Linked DNA regions of Thermotoga maritima MSB8. Each later gene encodes a partner of the first gene's protein in a complex. Each region holds a gene or a part of one and is shown on either strand. Other genes may lie near its edges. A codon is read from its position in the direction of its gene.

The links.
Region 2: the proteins of tsaE (region 1) and tsaD are in contact, whole or in part, in a crystal structure (PDB 6N9A), measured with the Thermotoga maritima proteins. Residues at the interface, in WP_004082108.1 of Thermotoga maritima: Leu37 (codon at 3,595), Gly38 (codon at 3,598), Lys46 (codon at 3,622), Lys57 (codon at 3,655), Val59 (codon at 3,661), Lys60 (codon at 3,664), Ser61 (codon at 3,667), Thr63 (codon at 3,673), Phe64 (codon at 3,676), Thr65 (codon at 3,679), Leu66 (codon at 3,682), Met67 (codon at 3,685), Val69 (codon at 3,691), Pro71 (codon at 3,697), Tyr82 (codon at 3,730), Arg83 (codon at 3,733), Leu84 (codon at 3,736), Asp86 (codon at 3,742), Asp88 (codon at 3,748), Phe89 (codon at 3,751), Asp93 (codon at 3,763), Ile128 (codon at 3,868), Asp130 (codon at 3,874), Glu131 (codon at 3,877), Arg134 (codon at 3,886); in WP_004082750.1 of Thermotoga maritima: Cys10 (codon at 2,915), Asp11 (codon at 2,918), Arg49 (codon at 3,032), His50 (codon at 3,035), Leu82 (codon at 3,131), Gly84 (codon at 3,137), Gly135 (codon at 3,290), Gly136 (codon at 3,293), Glu154 (codon at 3,347), Thr155 (codon at 3,350), Leu156 (codon at 3,353), Asp157 (codon at 3,356), Asp158 (codon at 3,359), Ser159 (codon at 3,362), Glu162 (codon at 3,371), Asp165 (codon at 3,380), Lys166 (codon at 3,383), Arg169 (codon at 3,392), Leu170 (codon at 3,395), Tyr175 (codon at 3,410), Lys213 (codon at 3,524), Thr214 (codon at 3,527), Leu217 (codon at 3,536), Tyr218 (codon at 3,539), Gln221 (codon at 3,548), Arg222 (codon at 3,551), Asn324 (codon at 3,857).

Annotation. Positions count from the first base shown.
Region 1 is NC_000853.1:1,615,750-1,620,978, forward strand. Bases 2,358-5,229 are described here. They hold tsaE (tRNA (adenosine(37)-N6)-threonylcarbamoyltransferase complex ATPase subunit type 1 TsaE), read left to right. Parts: upstream 2,358-3,486; coding sequence 3,487-3,972; downstream 3,973-5,229. Other genes in these bases: TM_RS08300 (hypothetical protein), read right to left, coding at 2,358-2,642; TM_RS08305 (DUF72 domain-containing protein), read right to left, coding at 2,639-3,424; lon (endopeptidase La), read left to right, coding at 3,926-5,229. Outside these bases: TM_RS08285 (50S ribosomal protein L25), read right to left, coding at 1-11; TM_RS08290 (ribose-phosphate pyrophosphokinase), read right to left, coding at 42-989; bifunctional UDP-N-acetylglucosamine diphosphorylase/glucosamine-1-phosphate N-acetyltransferase GlmU, read right to left, coding at 991-2,328; more of TM_RS08300, read right to left, coding at 2,340-2,357. UniProt on the Escherichia coli protein: Required for the formation of a threonylcarbamoyl group on adenosine at position 37 (t(6)A37) in tRNAs that read codons beginning with adenine.
Region 2 is NC_000853.1:147,773-154,752, reverse strand. The notes cover bases 1,880-4,879. They hold tsaD (tRNA (adenosine(37)-N6)-threonylcarbamoyltransferase complex transferase subunit TsaD), read left to right. Parts: upstream 1,880-2,887; coding sequence 2,888-3,871; downstream 3,872-4,879. Other genes in these bases: TM_RS00690 (GGDEF domain-containing response regulator), read left to right, coding at 4,318-4,879; TM_RS00700 (FmdB family zinc ribbon protein), read right to left, coding at 3,868-4,095; clpX (ATP-dependent Clp protease ATP-binding subunit ClpX), read left to right, coding at 1,880-2,891. In the rest of the region: glmS (glutamine--fructose-6-phosphate transaminase (isomerizing)), read left to right, coding at 1-1,307; rsfS (ribosome silencing factor), read left to right, coding at 1,325-1,657; more of clpX, read left to right, coding at 1,671-1,879; more of TM_RS00690, read left to right, coding at 4,880-5,670; TM_RS00685 (anthranilate synthase component I family protein), read left to right, coding at 5,699-6,980.

The DNA of each region.
Region 1 (5,229 bases):
AGACTTACCATCTTTTCTCCCTCCCGTAGGTCTTCGCATTGTCATCTGAAGAGCGTGCTCACAGACAGATGTTTTCTTATTCGCATGATGGCTTCTCCTATGAGATTCGCTACCGAGATCACCTTAACCTTTTCTGGAAGATTCTCGTGATATATCGTGTCGGTTATGTATACGGTGTCTATCGAGGAATTTTCTATTCTTTCCAGAGCTCTATCGGAAAAGACACCGTGCGTTGCACAGGCTATGATCCTCTTTGCACCCGCGTTTTTCAGTGCTTCTGCACCCTTCACTATAGAGTGAGCAGTATCTATTATATCATCGAACATAATAACCACTTTATCTTCGACTTCTCCTATTATGTTGACCACTTCCGCGACGTTGTCACTTGGTCTTCTTTTATCGAGAATTGCAAGCGATGTCCCGAGTCTTTCGGCCATTCTCCTTGCCCTTCTCACACCACCAACATCTGGTGACACAACCACTGTTTCCTCAGGGACGATGTTTTCTCTTTTGAGGAGTTCCTCTGCGAAGACGGGGTAGCTCCAGAGATTGTCAACGGGAATGTCGAAGAACCCCTGTATCTGTTCCGCGTGGAGATCCACCGTCAGAACGCGGGTTGCTCCAGCCACGGTGATGAGGTTTGCAACCAGCTTGGCACTGATAGGATCCCTTCCCTTTGCCTTCCTATCCTGTCTCGCGTATCCGTAGTAGGGAATCACGACGGCGATGGTGTTGGCTGATGCCCGCTTGAACGCGTCGATCATTATGAGAAGTTCCATGAGGTTCTCGTTCACCGGAGGCGAGGTGGGCTGAATGAGAAAGATATCGTGTCCCCTCACTGTTTCGTTTATGCGGACGTTTATCTCTCCGTCGGCGAATCTTCCGACCTCACAGTCACCGAGTTGAAGGTTGAGGTAATTCGCTATCTTCTCAGCCAGAGGTCTGTTGGCGTTCCCAGAAAAAACTTTCATTTCGTTTGAGAAAGACATATCATTCCTCCTTTCTCTTTTTCAATACCCACCCTTCTTTCACAACCTGCCTCGCTCTACCCAGACCGAGGGAATACGGTGGAACGTCCTCTGTTATCACCGATCCCGCTCCTATCAGAGCTCCTTTCCCAATGCGAACGGGTGCCACCAGAGATGAGTTGCTTCCTATGAATGCTCCATCTTCAATGAAGGTGGGATTCTTTTTCTTACCATCGTAATTACAGGTGATTGTCCCTGCGCCTACGTTCACATTTTTTCCGACGAACGCGTCTCCTATGTAACTGAGGTGTTGAGCCTTGGTTCCCTCTCCAATTGTACTTTTTTTGATTTCAACGAAGTTTCCAATTTTTGAAGATTTCTTCAAAATCGTTCCTTCTCTCAGCCTCGCAAATGGACCAACGGAGACATCGTCTTCTATCACACTCTTGAAACATTCAGATCTTGTGATCTTCACGTTGTTTCCTATCTCACAGTCGACTATTCTCGTCATGGGTCCTATCTCGCAGTTTTCTCCCACACGGCTCTTGCCTTCTATGAAAGTCATGGGGTAAATAACCGTGTCCATGCCGATTTCGACGGAGTAGTGAATGTAGGTGGTGGCTGGATCTAAGATGGTAACACCGTTTTCCAAAAGCTCTTCTATTTTTCTCATTCTGAGCTGTTCCTCGAGCCAGACAAGAGTCTTTCTGGTGTTCACTCCCGTTATTTCGAGTAGATCGTCCGTTCTTACAACCCTCACTTTTTCGGCGAAATTGACCGCATCCGTGAGATAGTACTCTCCTTTCGCGTTCTCGTTCTTTATCTCCGGGAGTGCTCTTAAAAGAAAATCACCGGAGAACACGTAAAATCCGGTGTTGATTGTTGTTACACTCTTCAATTCTTCTGGCAGGTCTGTGTCCTCTATTATTCTGTATTTGTCTCCGTCTTGTATGACTCTACCGTACCCGGATGGGTCTTCGAGGTCAGCCACCAAGATGGTCACATCTGCACCTTTTCTGTGTTCTTCGATCATTCTTTTCAAGGTGTTTTCGCTTATGAGAGGAACGTCCCCGTAGAGGATCAAAACGTCATCTCCCGGTTCGATGAAGTCTTTTGCACACATCACAGCGTGTGCGGTGCCCAGCTGTTCTCCCTGAACGAAGACATCTACCCATTCCGGAAGAGCTTTTCTGACCAATTCCGCTTCAAAACCGAGGACAACACCAACTTTCTGCGCTACTTTCCCAGCTGTTTCGATCACCCACTCTATCATGGGCCTTCCAGAGAGTGGGTGTAACACTTTTGGAATCTTTGATTTCATCCTCGTACCCTTTCCCGCTGCGAGAACGAGGGCTCTCATACTTTCACCTCTTAAAACCAGTTTTTCTCTTCGAGATCGAGCTCGTTCATTTCCCCTTTCAGGAAGAGTTCCATTTCCTCTCTGGTCAGATCTTCCTCCACGAAAATCCTTTTTTCTCTCGGATAATCTTCAAAAACACGGTGGATTATGGGTTTCTGAGAAATCTCCATGGCAAACAGTATCATCCGGAGCGCTTCGTTTATTTCTGCGTCTGAATACTTCTTTCTGAGCTGGTGTATGTGTTTTCCGACAAGATCAAAGAGATCTTCTTGGGTTTCTTCGAGAACACTGAGAATCTCATCCAGAACGCTCACACTCTCTCCTCCAGCATCTTCTTGAACTGCAAGGCGTTTATTGCCGCCTGACCTTTGTAACAGTTGTTGAAGAAGACATAAGTTTCCTTCACTCTTCGTGAAAGTTCTACAACATCTTCAAAAAGAGTTTTCAGTTCTTCCTCGCTGTAGAGGTAATCGTACCTTTCTTCCCCTTCGGCCTCGAACCATCTTTCGTTCCTTCCATGAAATCTGAAGTAGGCGTAATCAGTTGTTGTTATGGGTCGATAAGGGAACAATCCGGGAAGCTTCGGTTCGTCCACCACTACAAAGGTTATACCATGATTTCTCAAGAATTCATATGTTTCTTCTCTGTCCCAGGAGTAGTGTCTGAACTCCACAGCGAGTTCGTACGGGTAGCTTTCTCTCAGTTTTTCAAGATACTCCACGTTTTTTCTGGAGAATTTGAAAGAAAATGGAAACTGTGCTAAAGTCATCTTTAGTCTTTGTTCTTCTATTAGAGGCTCTATTTGACGTGTGAAATTTTCCATGTCCTCTTTCGGATCTTTTCCCTCTTTCCAGAGAACGTGTGTGACGCTTCCTGGGGTCTTTACGGTAAAATAGAAATCGGGAGGGGTCTTTCTCAACATCTGAACAAAGGAGCGCCACGATGGTTGTGTGTAATAAGTGAAATTCAATTCCACGATTCTGAATCCAAGCACCGCCCAGTAGTACTTCAGAAACTGGGAAGGTTTCAAATGTTCGGGGTACACCACTCCCTTCCAATCTTCAAAGGAAAAACCGCTCGTTCCCACGTAAACCATTCGTTGTGTCTCCTTCCGGAGGGATTCAATATGTATTGTACAACACTGTGGAGGAACAGAAAATGAGACATTTACGGTTTGAAAATTTGACCGAAGAACAGTTGAAAAGACTCGCAAAAATTCTCACTGAGAATCTCAAGGGCGGAGAGGTGGTGATCCTCTCCGGAAATCTCGGAGCTGGAAAAACAACGTTTGTGAAGGGCATGATCAGAGCGATAGGTCTCGATGAAAAAATGGTGAAAAGTCCTACTTTCACCCTCATGAATGTTTATCCAGGTTTGAAAACAATATACCACCTCGATCTTTACAGACTTCAAGACACGGACTTTCTCAGTCTCGATGTTGAAGACATACTGGAGGACGAAGACGGAATCATGGTGGTAGAATGGGGAGATCTGTTCGATGGATTCTGGCCTGAGGACTCGATAAAGGTGAAGATAGAAATAGCGGACGAGAGTCACAGAAACGTGGAGATCCTTATACCCGAGGAGGTGAACTTTCTTGTCGAAAAAATCGAAAGATACCGAAAAGAGCTTCAAAATACTTGAGAAATACGCCAGTCAGCAGGAAAAAGAGCTGGAGATACCTGACAGCTTGCCGTGTATTCCTTTGAGAAACGGAATGGGAGTCTTTCCAAACACCGTTGTTCCTTTTTACGTGGGAAGGACCGGCTCTCTCATAGCGCTCGAAGAAGCCATGGAAAAGTACAACAGACTTCTTCTGGTGGTCAATCAGAAAGATCCATCCGTTGAGATACCAGAACCGGAAGATCTCTACAAAGTAGGAACGGTCGTGAAGGTGCTTCAGATAATGAAGCTTCCAGATGACACGTTCAAGGTGCTCGTGGAAGGGCTGGAGAGAGCTCAAATAGAGGAATTCGTCTCGACTGATCCTTTCTTCCTCACGAAGATAAAAATACTGAAGGTGAAATACAGAAAAACGAAGAAACTCGAAGCACTTATGAGAAGCGTCAAAGACAAGGCAGTCAGATATTTCAATCTGACCCACAGGTTCCCTCAGGAGACGCTCGTTACCCTTAAAGAAATGCAGGATCCGGACAAACTGGCAGACTTCGTTGCTTCGATTCTTCCTGTTCCTCTGGAGACGAAGCAGGAACTCCTCGAGACGGTTCATCCGCTTGAACGTCTCGAGAAGATACTCTCAATACTGGTGAAGGAAATCGAGATTCTCGAGATAGAAGAGGAAATTGAGAAAAAAGTGAAAGACAGAATAGAGAAGACCCAGAGAGAATACGTGCTCCGCGAAAAGCTCAGAGCTATAAAAGAAGAACTCGGAGTGGAAGAGGAGCTGGAGATCAAGGAACTCTACGAGAAGGTAGAAAAAGGTGATTACCCGGACTACGTGAAGGAAAAGGCCTACAAAGAGATTCAGAGGCTCGAGAAGATGTCGCCCTACAGCGCCGAGGCGACGGTTGTCAGGACCTATCTCGACTGGCTTCTGAACCTTCCCTGGAACGTTGCTACCGAGGATAGACTCGACATAAAAGAGGCGAGGAAGATCCTGGATAAGAACCATTACGGGCTCGGAGAAGTCAAGGAGAGAATACTGGAGTATCTCGTGGCCAGGAAGTTTTCAAAGAATCTCAAGGCTCCCATTCTCTGTCTTGTGGGGCCTCCAGGAGTGGGGAAGACGTCGCTAGGCAGAACCATAGCGGAAGCGATGGGAAGGAAGTTTGGAAGAATGTCCCTTGGAGGTCTCAGAGACGAGGCGGAAATAAAGGGACACAGACGCACTTATGTGGGTGCGCTTCCGGGAAGAATCATACAGATCATAAGAAGGCTGGG
Region 2 (6,980 bases), 1.5 Mb from region 1 along the record:
CAAGGAAAGGCAGTCCCCTTGTTGCCGGGATTGGAAGCGGTGTGGGGATTCTCGCGTCGGATGTGACTCCCCTTTTGAGGTTTACAAAAGACGTCGTTTTTCTGGAAGACGGCGACGTGATGGTTTTGAGAAAGGATGGATTTGAGATTTACAACACGGACGGGGTGAAGCAGCAGAGGAGAGTTTACCACGTTAACTGGGATGAAAAAGCGGCAGAGAAGGGTGGATACAAACACTTCATGTACAAGGAAATAATGGAGGATCCGCAAGCTCTTGTGAATGCACTCGTTGGAAGAGTGAAGAACGATCGACCATTTTTTGAAGAGCTCGAGTACTACGAAGAGCTTCTAAAGAATGCAGATAGAATCCGTGTGGTGTCGTGTGGAACCAGTTACTATGCAGGGTTGGTGTTCAAATATTTCCTGGAAAATCACACGGATATAGATGTTGAAATCGAGGTCTCTTCTGAATTCAGATACAAGAGGCCTCACATAAAGGAAGGAGATGTTCTGATAGCCATCTCACAATCTGGGGAAACGGCAGATACCCTTGAATCTGTTAGACTTGCCAAGAAACACGGTGCAAAGATCGTTTCAATTGTGAACGTGGTAGGTTCCACACTCGATAGGGAATCCGATGTGACGCTCTTCATGAACGCGGGTCCCGAAATAGGAGTTGCCGCGACGAAAACCTACGTGGCTGAACTTGCGGTGTTGTATCTCCTCGGGCTGAAGATAATGGAGATAAACGGCTACTGGGATAGGGAAGCAGAAGAGATTCTGGACAAGCTCGTTCGTATGCCAGAACTTCTGGAGAACGTGCTGAGAAAGGATCCTCAGATAAGGGAGCTTTCTGAAAAATACAAAGATTACAGGAACTTCATGTACATAGGAAGAGGATACGGTTATCCCACTGCACTGGAAGGCGCTTTGAAACTGAAGGAAATAACGTACATACATGCCACAGCCTATCAGGCGGGCGAACTCAAACATGGTCCCATAGCCCTTCTGGATGTTGATTTTCCAGTTTTCGCTGTGATGCCGGACGATAGTCTGTTCTTCAAAACCAAGAGCAACGTGATCGAGTCTAAATCGAGGAATGCACCTGTGATTGTTCTGGGAACGGAGGGTAACAGAAGTCTCGAAGAGATCACAGGTGATATCATTCATGTTCCCCCAACCCATGAGAGTCTCTATCCGCTCATGATGGCTCCGGTTATACAGCTGTTTGCTTATCATATAGCGGATTTGAAAGGACTGGATCCGGATAAGCCCAGAAATCTTGCGAAGAGTGTCACTGTGGAGTGATCTGGAGGTGAAACCAGGTGATAGATGTTTTGAGGAAGATCCTGAAAAAGATCTCTGAGAAAGGCGGAGAGAACCCAGTTGTGCTCGATATGAGAAAAACACCTGTTCCAACGGATTACTTTGTGATTTTTACGGCGAATTCCTACACCCATATGAGGGCGATGAGGGACGAACTGATCGATCTGATAAAGGAATTGTCGCTACCCTTGATCTACTATGACAAAGGCGAAGAATACGAATGGTTGATCATAGATGCGGGTAGTGTTGTGATCCACATCTTCACGGAGAAAGGAAGAGATTTCTACGACCTTGAAGGACTCTGGATAGACGCGGACAGGATAAGTGTTTGAGGAGGATGAGAGAATGGCAGGAAAGTTCTGTAGTTTTTGTGGACGCGATATTCAGCAGGTGGAAAGGCTGATTGCTGGTCCCAACAACGTTTACATATGTAACGAGTGTATCGATCTGTTTCACGATCTTCTGAGAAGCGATAGAAAAGTCCGTATAAAAAACGAAATAAAAGAAATTCCAACACCTGCGGAAATCAAGGCCGAACTCGACAAATACATAATAGGACAGGAAAGGGCGAAGAAAGTCCTTTCCGTGGCCGTTTACAACCATTACAAACGGGTGTTCTCAAACCTAGATTCTAACGATGTGGAGATAGAGAAATCGAACGTTCTTCTCATCGGTCCCACGGGCACCGGGAAAACCTATCTTGCGAGAATTCTCGCCAAAATCCTCAATGTTCCATTCGCCATAGCCGATGCAACACCTCTCACAGAGGCAGGATATGTGGGAGAAGATGTGGAAAACGTTGTTCTCAGGCTGCTGGAGGCAGCGAACTTCGACGTTGAAAGGGCCCAGTACGGAATCATCTACATAGATGAAATCGACAAGATAGCCAAGAAATCCCCAAATCCTTCGATAACAAGAGATGTCTCCGGTGAAGGAGTGCAGCAAGCTCTCCTCAAGATACTGGAGGGAACGATAGCGAACGTTCCACCACAGGGTGGAAGGAAACATCCGTACCAGGAGTTCATAAAGGTGGATACGAGGAACATCCTTTTCATAGCCGGAGGAGCGTTCGACGGTCTTGAAGAAATCATAAAGAGACGTATTCAGAGTACCACCATGGGATTTGGTGCGGAGATAAAGAGCAAGAAGGAGATGAGACTTGGAGAGATCCTGAAACATGTAACACCGGACGATCTGGTACAGTACGGTCTCATTCCAGAATTTGTTGGAAGATTTCCTGTGATAGCGACGCTCGATGATCTGTCGGAAGACGATCTCGTTAGGATACTGAAAGAACCGAAGAACGCCGTTGTGAGGCAGTATCAAAAACTGTTCGAAATCGACGGTGTGAAACTGGAAGTAACGGACGAAGCCCTCAGGATCATAGCGAGGAAGGCGCTCAAGAGAGGCACAGGTGCACGCGCTCTGAAAAACGTGTTTGAGGAAATGATGATAGATATGATGTTTGAACTTCCAAATTTGAAGAACGTGGAAAAGGTCGTTATCACGGAAGAAGTTGCTCTTGGAAAAGAAAAACCCATCGTTGTTATGAGGGAATCGGCATGAGAGTTCTTGGAATAGAAACGTCCTGCGATGAAACGGCGGTCGCTGTTCTGGACGATGGTAAAAACGTTGTTGTGAATTTCACAGTTTCTCAGATAGAGGTCCACCAGAAGTTTGGAGGGGTGGTGCCTGAAGTGGCGGCCAGGCACCACCTCAAAAATTTACCCATTCTTTTGAAGAAAGCTTTTGAAAAAGTCCCACCGGAGACAGTGGATGTCGTTGCGGCCACCTATGGACCTGGCCTAATCGGTGCCCTCCTCGTTGGTCTGTCCGCAGCAAAAGGACTCGCCATTTCGCTTGAAAAACCCTTCGTTGGAGTGAATCACGTAGAGGCTCATGTGCAGGCGGTTTTTTTGGCAAACCCTGATCTGAAACCACCCCTCGTTGTTTTGATGGTTTCAGGTGGGCACACACAGCTGATGAAAGTGGATGAGGACTATTCCATGGAAGTGCTGGGTGAAACGCTCGATGATTCGGCGGGGGAGGCATTCGATAAGGTGGCTCGCCTCCTCGGACTCGGATATCCTGGAGGTCCTGTGATCGACAGAGTGGCAAAGAAAGGAGATCCTGAAAAGTACAGCTTCCCTCGTCCGATGCTGGATGATGACAGTTACAACTTCAGCTTTGCGGGTTTGAAGACTTCTGTCCTCTATTTCCTCCAGAGGGAAAAAGGCTACAAGGTAGAAGACGTTGCGGCTTCTTTCCAGAAGGCGGTCGTTGATATTCTCGTTGAAAAAACCTTCCGACTGGCGAGAAATCTTGGAATCAGAAAAATAGCGTTCGTCGGAGGTGTTGCCGCGAATTCTATGTTGAGAGAAGAGGTACGGAAAAGGGCGGAAAGATGGAATTACGAGGTTTTCTTTCCACCGTTGGAACTCTGCACGGACAACGCTCTGATGGTCGCAAAGGCGGGCTACGAAAAAGCGAAAAGGGGGATGTTCTCCCCCTTGAGTTTGAACGCCGATCCCAACTTGAATGTTTAGTCTTTCTTTTCGCTTGAAGCAGACGCCGCTTCTTTCTTTTTCTCACTCTTTCTCGAATCTGTTATGTAAAAACCGCTTCCTTTGAAAATAATTCCCACTCTTCCTATCGTTCTTTTCATTTTAGCACCACACTCTTCACAGATAACCTCCGGTGATTCGTTTATGCCGTGCATGACCGTTGTTTCGTATCCACATTCTTCACACACGTATCTATAGATTGGCATGTCTTTCACCTCCTTCAATAGTGCTTTGTCTACCTCGATAAAAAAATGGTCGGGGCGACTGGACTTGAACCAGCGACCTCCTGCTCCCAAGGCAGGCGCGCTAGCCACCTGCGCTACGCCCCGATCCATTTTTAAATGATACCATTAATCTGTCATCGGTTCAACTCGTTTTTTTCTCTGATAATATATTATTATGAAAACTCAGGGATAGGGTGGAGATTGATGAAGAAAGTTCTCATCGTTGACGACAGCAAATTCTGGCGGCTTGTCGTTTCTGATATTGTAAAAAATATCAAGAAAGACGTAGAGATCCTCCTTGCAGAGGGTGGAATGGACGGGTTACAGAAAGCTTTGAATCACAGACCCGACTACTTCATCATCGATTACAACATGCCTGATTTCTCTGGACTTTATCTTTCTGTTGTTTTGAGAGAAATGAAAGCTTTCAAGGACTCAGGAATAGTAATATTAACGGCATCCTCTGACACGATCAATTCCTTCTGGGCGAAAAAGAGTGGAGCGAATCTGTTCATAAACAAAGGAAAAAAAGAGGAAATCGAGAAGGAACTTCAGGTTTTTCTGAACACTCCATACGAGTCTCTCAAAAATTGTGAGAGCAGCGAATCTGGAAACGTTTTTCATATCGTTGAAAAGCGATTGAAAAGGGAGATTCTTGAGAAGGAAATTCTCTCTTATCTCAAGTACTCCCGTGACGAGAGATATGTGATTTCCCTTCTTGTTATGCTGTTCAGAAATTTCTCTATGTTTGGAAGCTTCAGAGCGCTTCTTATTTCCACGAGTGAAGGAAGGATTTACTCCTTTGGAAAACCGGTTGATAAAGAAGTTCTCAGAAAGTTTTTGATCTCCAAACTGGAAAAACCGACATCTCCATCTTTCTGGTCCTTTCATGGTGCTTTCGGTGAGGGTTCGATTTCGGATGATAACATTTCTGCAGTCGTGAAAGATGACGGAACAGAACTCGGGGTTGTCCTATTCGAAGATGTTGAAAATCCATTCCTCTTGAGAAGTGCTTTAGAAGATTCTCTTTCGAGTCTGATGGTTCTTTTCAGAAATCTGAACGACTTTCGAGATTACGTGATCGCTTCAGAAACAGACGGACTGACGGGTTTGTTCAACAAGAGGGCCATCATGAGATTTCTGGAAGAAGTTCTTCGAAGCGAAAAAAATATTGCAGTGGCTATGATGGATATAGACGATTTCAAGAAAATAAACGACACGTTCGGCCATCCGGTGGGAGATGAAGTGTTGAGGGTGGTGGCAAACATACTGAGGGAAACTGTTAAGATTGGGAAAGTGGGAAGATACGGTGGAGAGGAGTTCATGGTGGTATTTGAAACAGGTGAGCGAGACGCGGTGGTAAAAACGATGGACAACATTATGGAGAACATCAGAAACTTCGACTGGCAGAAGATATTCGGAAGTGAAAAGAAAGTAACTTTGAGTGGAGGGGTTGCGTTTTCAAAGAAAGAGTCCTCACCAGTGGAATTGATAGAGGAAGCAGACAAAAAACTTTACACAGCTAAGCGTTCTGGGAAAGATCGTTACGTGATATAATAACTGAAAAATCACAGTGGGTGATAGCATGCACGTGCTGAAGCTCGTTTCGGATCTGGAAACACCGGTTTCCACCTTCATGAAGGTTTCCAGAGGGGAAGAATTCGCTTTCCTGCTCGAAAGCGTGGAGCTCGGTTCCGCTTTCGGAAGGCATTCCTTCATAGGTATAGGTAAAAAAGACGTGCTCGTTTTCGAAAAGGGAATCTTGAGAACTTCGAATCAGCAGCTCGATTACACTTCCTCTCCTCTCAAGGCGATAAAAGATTGGCTTGAGGTCTATAGATACAGCGTCAAACACGACGAACTCCCTTCGTTCAGGGGAGGAGCCGTTGGCTTCGTCAGTTATGACTACATTTCTTACATAGAGAAAGTCAAAGTCAAAGCCTCTGTGTTTCCCACGTTTTATTTCGTGGTACCCGAGCATCTCATAATATTCGATCACCTGAAGAACAACGTCTTCATCATCAGCGATAGCCCTGAGGAACTCACATCGAAGGTCTTGAGTCCTTTTGAGGAGAAACCAGAGAAGAACGTTTTTGTGACAGAACCGGAATCGAACTTCGAAAGAGAGCAGTTCTACAAAGTGGTTGAAAAGGCCAAAAAGTACATTGTAGAAGGTGACATATTCCAGGTGGTTCTCTCCCAGGCTTTCACATTCAAAACGACGCTGGATCCGTTCTACATCTACAGGGCGCTCAGAATGATCAATCCTTCTCCCTACATGTTTTATCTGAAGTTCGGAGACACGGTCGTTTTGGGATCTTCTCCCGAAACCATGGCGAAGGTGGAAGGAGACAAGGCCACTGTGAAGCCAATTGCCGGCACCAGACCGCGGGGAAGAACTGTTGAAGAAGATCTGAAGCTGGAGAGAGAACTTTTGAACGACGAAAAAGAGATAGCAGAACACGTTATGCTCGTGGACCTTGGAAGAAACGATCTTGGAAGAGTCTGTAAAGAAGGAACCGTGCGAGTGGAGAAGAAGATGGTTATCGAGAGGTACTCCCACGTTATGCACATAGTCTCGCAGGTGAGCGGTGAACTGAAGGACGATAAAGATGCTGTGGATGTGTTCGAAGCGACTTTCCCTGCGGGGACAGTCTCTGGCGCACCCAAAGTGAGGGCAATGGAGATCATAGAAGAACTCGAACCCACCCCGCGAGGGCCATACGCTGGAGCCGTTGGGTATTTCTCTTTCCCCGATGATAAGGGAAGGATGAACATGGATTCTGCTATCACCATCAGGTCCTTTTTCTTCAAAGGTAAACAGGGATGGCTCCAGGCAGGAGCGGGTATCGTTTACGATTCCGTTC